Regions from separate parts of the Pseudomonas orientalis genome, predicted to be linked through region 3. Evidence: riboswitches for the same ligand, from Rfam matches in the RefSeq annotation. Region 3 holds a riboswitch; each other region holds the start of a gene.

Region 1 (3,270 bases), 260 kb from region 3:
GACAAACCCGATGGAGCCGACAATCGACACCATCACCGCCGTCACCACCGCCGCGCAGCCCACCAGCACGACCTGCACGCGACGCACTGGAATGCCCAGCGAGGCCGCCGAATCGGTGCCGAAGGTAAATGCATCCAGCGCACGTCGGTGCCACAGGCACACCATCAGCCCGCCGACCGCCACCGGCACCGCCAGCCACACCGACGGCCAGCGCACGCCGCTGAGGTTGCCCAACAGCCAGAACATGATGCCGCGCGCCTGTTCGGAGCTGGCCGACTTGGTAATCAGGAACGCGGTAAGCGCATTGAACAACTGCGAACCGGCAATGCCGGCGAGGATGATCTGGCCAGTGCCGCTGGACGATCCGCTGGCCCGCGCCAGCAGGATCACCAGTGCGAACGCGGCCATGGCGCCGACAAAGGCGCCCGCCGACAACGAAATCAAACCGCCGCCCACCCCGAGCAAGGCAATCAGCACCGCACCGGTCGAGGCGCCGGCGCTGATGCCGAGCAAATACGGGTCGGCCAGCGGATTGCGCAGCAACGACTGCAGGATCACTCCACAGGTCGCCAGGCCCGCGCCACAGGCACCGGCGACCAGGGCGCGGGTCAGGCGGTAGTTCCACACCACGCCTTCGTCGATGGGGTCGAGCACGTAGCTGGCCGCCCACAGTTTGTTGGCGAGCACCTGGAGCACCACCTGCGGCGAGATAGCGGTTTCGCCGATGGCCACGCCGGCAAGCAGGGCGATCAGCAGCAGCGTGAGGGCGAGCAGGGTTCGTATCATTGCGGCAGGTCGTAGCCGTCGATGGCGGCGGCCAGTTGTTCCAGGCCGTCGAAGGTGCGCAGGCTGGCCTGCAGTGCCAGGGCGTCGAGGATGATGATGCGGTTGTGTTTCACCGCGTCCATGTTGCGCGTTACCGGGTCACTGCGCAGGAAGGCCAGCTTCTTTTCATAGTCGTCGGCGGGGTAGCGGCGGCGGTCCATGCGCGCGATCACCAGGAAGGTGGGGTTGGCCTTGGCGATGGTCTCCCAGCCGACGGCGGGCCACTCTTCATCGGACTGCACCACGTTGCGCAGGCCGAGGGTTTGCAGCATGAATTGGGGAACACCTTTGTGGCCGGCCACGTAAGGGTCGCTGGCCATTTCGGCACTGGAGAACCATACCAGCGCGCTGGCCTGCTTCAAGCCTTTGCCCTGCGCGGTGGCGATCGATTTGGCCAGGCGCGTCTTGAGTTCGTCGGTCAGTTGCTGGCCGCGCGCTTGCACGTCGAAGATCTCGGCCAGTTGGCTGAGGCCTTTGTAGATCGTCTCGATGCGAAACGGCTCCAGCCGCGTGCCATCGGCGCCCACCAGGTTGTCCTTGCCTTCGCAGTCGGAGGGCAGCAGGTACGTGGGGATATTCAGTTCATGGAACTGTTCGCGGGTGCCCACCACGCCTTGGGGGCCGACCACCCATTCCAGCTCGGCGGCCACCAGTTGCGGGCGCTTGGCGATCACCGCCTCGAAGCTCGGCTCGTTATTGGCCAGACGCTCGATGCTGTCGTTCTGCGCCTTGTACTGCGCCAGTACATCGTTGAACCACAGCGACGTGCCGACCACTTTATCGCCCACGCCCAGCGCATACAGCATCTCGGTGGCGGCCTGGCCGATGGTCACGCTGCGCGCGGGGGCTTGCGCAAAGGTGATGGGGCTGCCGCAGTTTTCCACGGTCAGCGGGTAGTGGGTCGGCGCGGCTTGGGCCAGGGCGCAGACACCCAGGCCGATGATCAGGGCCGTAACGCGTGGCAGCATGGGGCAGTCTCCGTTTGAACCGTCGGTGAAGCAGGGCAGGGACGGTTCGGAAATACACCCACGCGCGCCGCCGGCCGGGCAGCGCAAGGATGGCCTTCCCGGACACCCCGCCGGTTAGTGAGTCACTTGGCCGGCAGGTCTCCTGACTGATGCGTCGTCGCCAGGCTCCGGCCTTCCCGGACGACGTCCAGTGGCAGTGGGGAGCAGGCTCGGCACCTACAGTTGCGGGGGCAGTTTCGATTGACGTCGCGGGCGGCGTTTCGAATTCCCTATTAGTCCCGTGTGGGAACCGGCGGCGCTATGGTAGTCGATCACGGCCTGTAGGAGCGAGCTTGCTCGCGAAGGACGTTAACGATAACGCGGTCAACCGGATGCCTCGCGGTGCTCGAAGGTGCTTGGCGAGCAAGCTCGCTCCTACAGTGGGCCGTGCTCAGAGTCGGATATCCTGCGGCCCCCGGATCAGCGCTTCGATCCGCGTTCCGGTGGCGCGCTCTTCGTTGCTGAAACCGTCGTAGTCGGCCAGGTTGCCGAAGCGGATCCCGGTCAGTTGTTCGATCTGCAACACGCTGCGCCGGTAGGTTTTGAGCGGGCCGAAGACCAGGTCCAGTTGATCCAGCTCGCGGCGCTGATCAATCATGTACGCGCTGGCGGAGGGTTTGCCGTCGTCGCTGAGGTAGGCCACGACTTTCCAGAACGCCTGGGGGATTTTCACGCCACGGTACAGGCGGTCGTCGTCGGCGAACACCGGCCCGCTGAAGATACTGGCGCGGGCTTTCCAGCGCTGGGTGTTGTCGAGGATATAGTCCTCCAGTTCCAGCCAGGTCTTCTGGTTGAAGCCGCTCATCTGCGGCGAGCAGTTGGTGAAGTGGAAGGTGTCGAGGTTGGCGGTGTTCGCCTCGTCGCCCCAGTTCGGGTCCTGGCGCCGCACCAGATGACCACGGTCCAGGCCGTTGCCGGCGTAGAGGTCGTCGCCCACCTGGGCGTCGAGGGGCAGGCGGCCGTCGTAGGCCCAGGTGTCGTTGCTGCGCACGATATCCACGTGCTTGCCGCCGTCGATGTTGACGCCGACATAGAGTGCCAGGCGGCGGGCGCGCGACATGCTGATGGAAAAGTGCGTGTAGTCCAGGCGCCCGGGCTGGGCGTCGCCTGCCACGGTCGGTTCCAGCGTGGGCCAGGGCACCGCGAAGCTGCCGAGAAAATCCTCGGCGTAGCCGCGCCGATCCTGCAGGTCCTTGGCTGCGGTGACACGCGGCGTCGCGGCCCTGGCCTCCAGCAAGGATGGACTGGGCGTGAGCAGTGGGCGAAGGTCGGCAAGCCTTGGGCGATAGGACAGGTCAGTTTTGACGTGGCGTGCGGGCATGGGGTATTCCTTATGGGGCCTCGGATAAACACGACTGCAACATGATTTCATGACAATTTGGCCCAGGCGGCAAACCCGCGTCTATCCTGAAGTCGTCAACCGGCCGTTCACCACACG
Region 2 (3,270 bases), 890 kb from region 3:
CCCACAATGTCGGCATGCCCGATTTGGCCGCGGCTCTCGAGGTAGAAATCAATTTCGCCATTGCCGGTCAGGTCGAGCACTACCCATGACTCGTTCGTCTGCGGATCGTAGCCCACGCCCACCTCGCCTGCCCGCCCGGTGAGCTGGCTGACGAATGTCAGCGAGTCGATGGAATGCCTGCGCAACAGCGAGGAAATATCGATGATGTCCTGACCGCTGACAAAGTCTACTAACTGATCAGGCGCATATAACGTCGAATCACCGGCATTGTCGTATACGAACGTGTCGCTGCCTGCCCCCCCTCGCATGCGGTCCGCGCCGGCTCCGCCCTTGAGACGGTTGTCGGCGTCATTTCCGATCAGTACGTCATTGCCAGAACCGCCGATGGCGTTTTCCAGGACGACGCCCTTGGCGATGGAAACATTACCCTTCATGCCCCCTACGTCGGAAAACGACTGGGCGCGCAGGTTGATCACCTGGTTCTGATGATAGCCGGAGAAATCCAACGTATCGTTGCCTCCGCCATCCCAGACGCAGAAGACAGCACCGTCGCGCGACGAATTCAATGACAGGTCGTCCCGCTGGGTATTGGAGTTGAACCCGTAGGTGGTATCGGTATTGCGAGTGTGGTGGTTGGCCCCGTACACCCGCTGACACCAGGCAATATCGGCCATCAGCGGCGAAGAGGCGTATTGACCATTGAAGTCATGGTGCGTATTGCCCGGAGCGAAATAGCTCATGACGGAATAGGCACGACTGTCTTGCGCGTAAGCGGCGTGCGTCTCATAAGCGACAGGCCCACGGGTGGCATCATAATCGCCGGTATGCGCGGCGCCCAGCGTATGGCCTATCTCATGGGTGAGCGTCTGGCGTTCAAAGCCGTTAACCGTCGGCGCGCGATTATCTGCATAACCGGAGTTCACCCGAATGCGCGCCTGATAGCGCAAAAAAACGGCATCCGCAACGGCCGGTGTCTTGTCGTTGACAAACCGCAGGCGACCTTCAGCCCCAACAGTGTCTTCGTCAAACGTAATGTTTGCCACATCGGCCCAGGACTGCATGGCGCGCCGGGCCTGGTCTTTTTGAGTGTCGTTGAACTTGCTCTCATTGGCTGAGGCTTCATTGAACGTATAAGAGAGACGCAACACCCCGTCGCCGTTGCTGTCATGCAACCTTCGACCACGCCGGTCAATATGGCGAGCCATTTCATCCAGAGAGCGTGAAGGCTTGCGCGAGCCGGCGCGATAATACGGATCGTCGGCGCGCGCAGTGACGTCGTACATTGCAGGCGCATTGGCGTCAGGCGGTTGAGACTGCGTCGCCTGGGGTGAGTTGGGTAATTGATCGGCAGATTGGTAAAGATAGCCAGGACTGACATTGCCTCGGGATACATTCGTCATAAATAAGCCTCCACTTTCGATGATGTCCATTTCCACGACGCTTACCTTCCAACAAGCACTACGGCAAATAAAGCGCGACGCCTTCGCAAAACCAATTGGAAATATTGCTCCGGGCTGCCCGTTGCTGCCGCCCCCACCGCCGGGACTCGCCTTAATTGACGAGCCAGTGATACGCGTGTTTTCCTATGCAGTATGTTTCGGGTGCCCTTCACAGGGTGAAACGGGAAACCGGTGACCCATGCCTTGCTTGATCGAGGGCATGAGCAGTCCGGTGCTGCCCCCGCAACGGTAAGCGAGCGAAGCGTCAAATCCACTGTGCATGTGCATGGGAAGGAGATGCTTGTCCGGAGGCTCTTTCAGAGCCGCCCCTTGCAAGCCCGGAGACCGGCCCGAACACATTCAGATAACAAACCCGCGGTGGGCGGGCGCTGTTCAGAACGCTGCGTGCCTGGCTCGCGGCGTTTGCATGCGCTCGTTTCACTCAAGACACTTGAAAGGGACGCGCCATGTCGATCATCCGCAGCACCTCGCACGCCGCCAGCAGCACCTCCAGCCTGAGTCAACGCCTGACCGCCGCCATAGGCGCGTCGATCCTCGGCGCGTGCCTGGTGTACTTTGCCGGCTTCTCGCATATCGAGGCGGTGCACAACGCCGCCCACGATACGCGCCACAGCGCTGCTTTCCCGTGCCACTGAGGCCTGCCGAGATGATCAAGCGTATCGCGCAAACTGCGGGTTTCACCGGTCTTTTGGCTGCCCTGTTGCTGACGCTGCTGCAAAGTTTCTGGGTCGCTCCGCTGATTTTGCAGGCCGAAACTTTCGAAAAGGCCCCGTCAGCCGCCGAGGCTGCGCATGAAAACGCGGCCGGCACGCCTGCACACGCCCATGACGCCCAGGCCTGGGAGCCGCAGGACGGCTGGCAACGCGTGTTGTCCACCACCGGTGGCAACCTGGTAGTGGCGGTCGGGTTTGCGCTGATGCTGGCCGGGCTCTATACCCTGCGTGCCCCCACCCGCACCGCCCAAGGTTTGCTGTGGGGCCTGGCCGGTTATGCAACCTTTGTACTGGCTCCCACCCTGGGCCTGCCGCCGGAGTTGCCGGGCACCGCCGCCGCAGACCTGGCACAGCGCCAGATCTGGTGGGCCGGCACCGCCGCCTCGACGGCTGCGGGCATTGCGTTGCTGGTGTTCGGGCGCAACGGGTTGCTGAAAGTGCTGGGTGTGGCAATTCTTGTTGTGCCCCACGTGATCGGCGCTCCGCAACCCGAGGTGCATTCGATGCTGGCACCACAAGCCCTCGAAACCCGGTTCAAGATCGCGTCGCAGTTGACCAACGTTGCGTTCTGGCTGGCCCTGGGTTTGATCAGCGCCTGGCTGTTCCGCCGTCACCGCGACGAATCCTACTCGGCATGACCCTGGTCGTCGGCCTGGGCTGTCAGCGCGGCTGTGGTGCTCAGGCCCTGCTGGCGCTGGTTGACAGCGCCCTCGCCGAGGTCGGAATCGACCGCCGGCGCATCAGCGCATTGGCGAGTATCGAGCGCAAACAGGCTGAGCCAGGGCTTTTGGCACTGGCTCAGATCCTGAATGTGCCGCTGCTGTGTTTCAGTGCCGAGCACCTGAGCGCCTATGAGGACCGCTTGAGCCACAAATCCGCCGTCGCGTTTGCCCATACTCAGTGTCATGGGGTTGCCGAAAGCGCCGCCCTGGCCCTGGCCGAGCACCTCGCCGGCGCCCCTGCCCGACTGCTGATCACTCGCCGTAAAAGCGCGCAGGCTACCTTTGCATTGGCTGGCGTCGACCACAGCCCGGATAATCACCGCACCCGATCTTGAGCATTGTTCATGCTCGCGGGCACTCCAACAGGAATCTTGC
Region 3 (3,270 bases):
CCTGAGAGGGTTTACTTGGCAGCGGAAACCCGCCACACCTTATTGCCCACATCATCCGCCACCAGCAAAGCGCCTTGCTGATCGATCACCACCCCCACTGGCCGACCCATGGCGTTCTCATCTTTATCAAGGAACCCGGTCAGCACATCCACCGGCTTGCCCTTAGGCTGCCCACCCTCGAACGGCACGAAGATCACCTTGTAGCCACTGTGCGGCTTGCGATTCCACGAGCCATGCTGGCCGATGAACGCACCGTTGCTGAACTGCGCCGGTAGTTTGCTGCCTTGCGCGAAAGTCAGCCCCAATGACGCGGTATGCGGGCCGACCGCATAGTCCGGCGCAATGGCTTTGGCCACCAGCTGCGGGTTCTGCGGCGTGACGCGCACGTCCACATGTTGCCCGTAATAGCTGAAAGGCCAGCCGTAGAACGCGCCATCCTTGACCGAGGTGATGTAGTCCGGCACCAGGTCACTGCCGATTTCATCGCGTTCGTTCACTGCCGTCCACAGCTTGCCGCTCTGGGGTTCCCAGGCCATGCCGTTGGGGTTACGCAGGCCGGAGGCGAAAATACGGTGCTGGCCCGTGGCGCGGTCCACTTCCCAGATCGCCGCCCGGCCTTCTTCGGCTTCCAGACCGTTCTCGCCGACGTTGCTGTTGGAGCCGACGCTGACATACAGCTTGCTGCCATCCTGGCTGGCCACCACGTTTTTGGTCCAGTGATGGTTGAGGCTGCCACCCGGTAAGTCGACAACCTTGGTGCCGGCCGCCTTGATCGCGGTTTCGCCAGGCTGGTAGGGGAAACGCAGCAACTTGTCCGAGTCCGCCACGTACAGGTCGTTACCGACCAGGGCCATGCCGAACGGCGAGTTGAGGTTTTCCAGGAACACCGTGCGCGTTTCGGCGACACCGTCGTGGTCGGCATCGCGCAGCAGGGTGATGCGGTTCGGGCTCGGCACACCCGCGCCGGCGCGGCCCATGACTTTTTCCATGACCCAGCCGCGAATGCCTTTGGTGTCATCCGGCTTGGGCGGTGCGTTGGTCTCGGCCACTAGTATGTCGCCATTGGGCAACACATAGAGCCAGCGCGGATGCTCCAGGCCCTCGGCAAATGCGGCCACCTGCGTGCCGGCTGCGGCAGTTGGCTTGGCACCTTCTGGCCAACCGACAGCCGGCGCGATGTTTACGGTGGGGATCAGCGTCTTGTTCGGTTCCGGCAACCGGGGCGAGGGTCCGGTGCCATCTGCCACCTGCAGAGTGGAGCTTTCTCCGCAGGCGGCGAGGGTGCCGGCGAACATGATCAGTAAGGCGAGTCTGGTTTTATGCATGGTGTTCTCCTGAATACCTGTAAGGGTAGAGAAGCACATCACCTTGATGGTTCAAGTACAGGGCCAGCTTTAATTGACGCTCCACCCCCAACCCACTAACCTTCGCGGCTTGTTCCAGGTGCTCTGTGGCGTTTGCGTCGACAGAGTGAAACAGGGAAGCCGGTGAGTGAGCGCACTTGTACACAGTGCTGCCGCAATTCCGGCGCTGCCCCCGCAACGGTAAATGAGTCAAGACGGCGCTGTTGGCCACTGTATCGCAGGCGATATGGGAAGGCGCGCCGTTGGCCGGCACTGTCTTTTACACAGGCAGAGCGCCACTCATGAGCCCGGAGACCGGCCTGAAACATTCAACAGCATCACGGTGGGCGATGCTTGGCTGTCTGTTTTATTTTTTCCTGCCCGCCGTTTTTGTCCAGCCCCAACGGAGAGCTGCCATGACCGATACCCCCGACCGCGAAGAACGCCACCTGGCGCGCATGCTGCGCAAAAAAGCCGTGATCGATGAACGCATCGCCAATTCGCCCAATGAGTGCGGTTTGCTGCTGGTGCTGACCGGCAACGGCAAGGGCAAGAGCAGTTCCGCCTTCGGCATGCTGGCCCGGGCCATGGGCCATGGCATGCAATGCGGCGTGGTGCAGTTCATCAAGGGGCGCCACAGTACCGGCGAAGAGCTGTTCTTCCGCCGTTTCCCCGAGCAAGTGCACTTCCATGTGATGGGCGAAGGCTTCACCTGGGAAACCCAGGATCGCCAGCGCGATATCGCGGCCGCCGAAGCGGCCTGGGCCGTCTCCCGGGCGATGCTCAATGACCCCTCCATCGGCCTGGTAGTGCTGGACGAATTGAACATTGCGCTCAAGCACGGCTACCTCGATCTGGACCAGGTGCTCAGCGACCTGCAAGCCCGTCCGCCGATGCAGCACGTGGTGGTCACCGGCCGTGGCGCCAAGCCTGAACTGATCGAAATGGGCGATACCGTCACCGAAATGGGCATGCTCAAGCACGCGTTCCAGGCCGGTATCAAGGCTCAGAAAGGCGTCGAACTTTGAATCAGCCCCGTCATTGCCCGGCCGTATTGATCGCCGCACCGGCGTCCGGTCAAGGCAAAACCACCGTCACCGCCGCGTTGGCGCGTTTGCACCGCAACCTGGGGCGCAAGGTCCGCGTATTCAAATGCGGGCCGGACTTTCTTGACCCGATGATTCACGAACGCGCCAGTGGCGCGCCGGTGTATCAATTGGACATGTGGATGGTCGGCGAGCAGGAAAGCCGTCGCCTGTTGTGGGAAGCGGCGGGGGAGGCCGACCTGATCCTGATCGAAGGCGTGATGGGCCTGTTCGACGGCACCCCGTCCAGCGCCGACCTGGCGCGGCATTTCGGTGTACCGGTGCTGGGCGTGATCGACGGCACGGCCATGGCGCAGACCTTTGGCGCGCTCGCGCTGGGCCTGGCGCGCTACCAGCCGGACCTGCCGTTCGCCGGGGTGCTCGCCAACCGCGTCGGCACGCTGCGCCATGCGCAGTTGCTGGAGGGCAGCCTGACCGAAGGGTTGCGCTGGTACGGCGCGCTGTCGCGCGAAACCGGTATTGAATTGCCCAGCCGACACCTGGGCCTGGTGCAAGCCAGCGAACTGAATGACCTTGACGCGCGTCTGGACGCCGCCGCCCAGGCGCTGGGCAGCAGTTGCGAAGTGGCCGTGCCGCCGCCGGTGACGTTTGCCGCGCCCGAAGTCATCGAGGCCGAGCCGCTGCTCGCCGGGGTACGCATTGCGGTAGCCCGTGACGAAGCCTTCGCCTTTACCTACGGCGCCAGCCTCGACCTGCTGCGGGCAATGGGGGCCGAGTTGAGCTTCTTTTCCCCGATCCATGACTGCGTATTACCTGCGGTCGACAGCCTCTATCTGCCAGGCGGCTACCCGGAGCTGCATCACCAGGCGCTGTCGGAAAAC

Evidence for each region. A riboswitch is a leader RNA that binds a small molecule or an ion and turns the genes downstream of it on or off. The one in region 3 is predicted to bind cobalamin.
Region 1: linked by a shared signal. The riboswitch ahead of MRY17_RS16960 (ABC transporter substrate-binding protein) and the one ahead of cobO (cob(I)yrinic acid a,c-diamide adenosyltransferase) in region 3 are both predicted to bind cobalamin.
Region 2: linked by a shared signal. The riboswitch ahead of MRY17_RS14235 (CbtB domain-containing protein) and the one ahead of cobO (cob(I)yrinic acid a,c-diamide adenosyltransferase) in region 3 are both predicted to bind cobalamin.

The regions. Positions count from the first base shown of each region.
Region 1 covers NZ_CP094351.1:3,819,990-3,823,259, reverse strand. Annotated here, with positions in the region: gene MRY17_RS16965 (FecCD family ABC transporter permease) at 1-786, opposite strand, end outside; gene MRY17_RS16960 (ABC transporter substrate-binding protein) at 783-1,793, opposite strand; cobalamin riboswitch at 1,909-2,102, opposite strand; gene MRY17_RS16955 (DNA/RNA non-specific endonuclease) at 2,224-3,153, opposite strand.
Region 2 covers NZ_CP094351.1:3,191,837-3,195,106, forward strand. Annotated here, with positions in the region: gene MRY17_RS14230 (M10 family metallopeptidase C-terminal domain-containing protein) at 1-1,430, opposite strand, end outside; cobalamin riboswitch at 1,583-1,808, shown strand; gene MRY17_RS14235 (CbtB domain-containing protein) at 1,907-2,095, shown strand; gene MRY17_RS14240 (CbtA family protein) at 2,107-2,811, shown strand; gene MRY17_RS14245 (cobalamin biosynthesis protein) at 2,808-3,230, shown strand.
Region 3 covers NZ_CP094351.1:4,083,374-4,086,643, reverse strand. Annotated here, with positions in the region: gene MRY17_RS18110 (PQQ-dependent sugar dehydrogenase) at 12-1,325, opposite strand; cobalamin riboswitch at 1,425-1,681, shown strand; gene cobO (cob(I)yrinic acid a,c-diamide adenosyltransferase) at 1,760-2,371, shown strand; gene MRY17_RS18100 (cobyrinate a,c-diamide synthase) at 2,368-3,270, shown strand, end outside.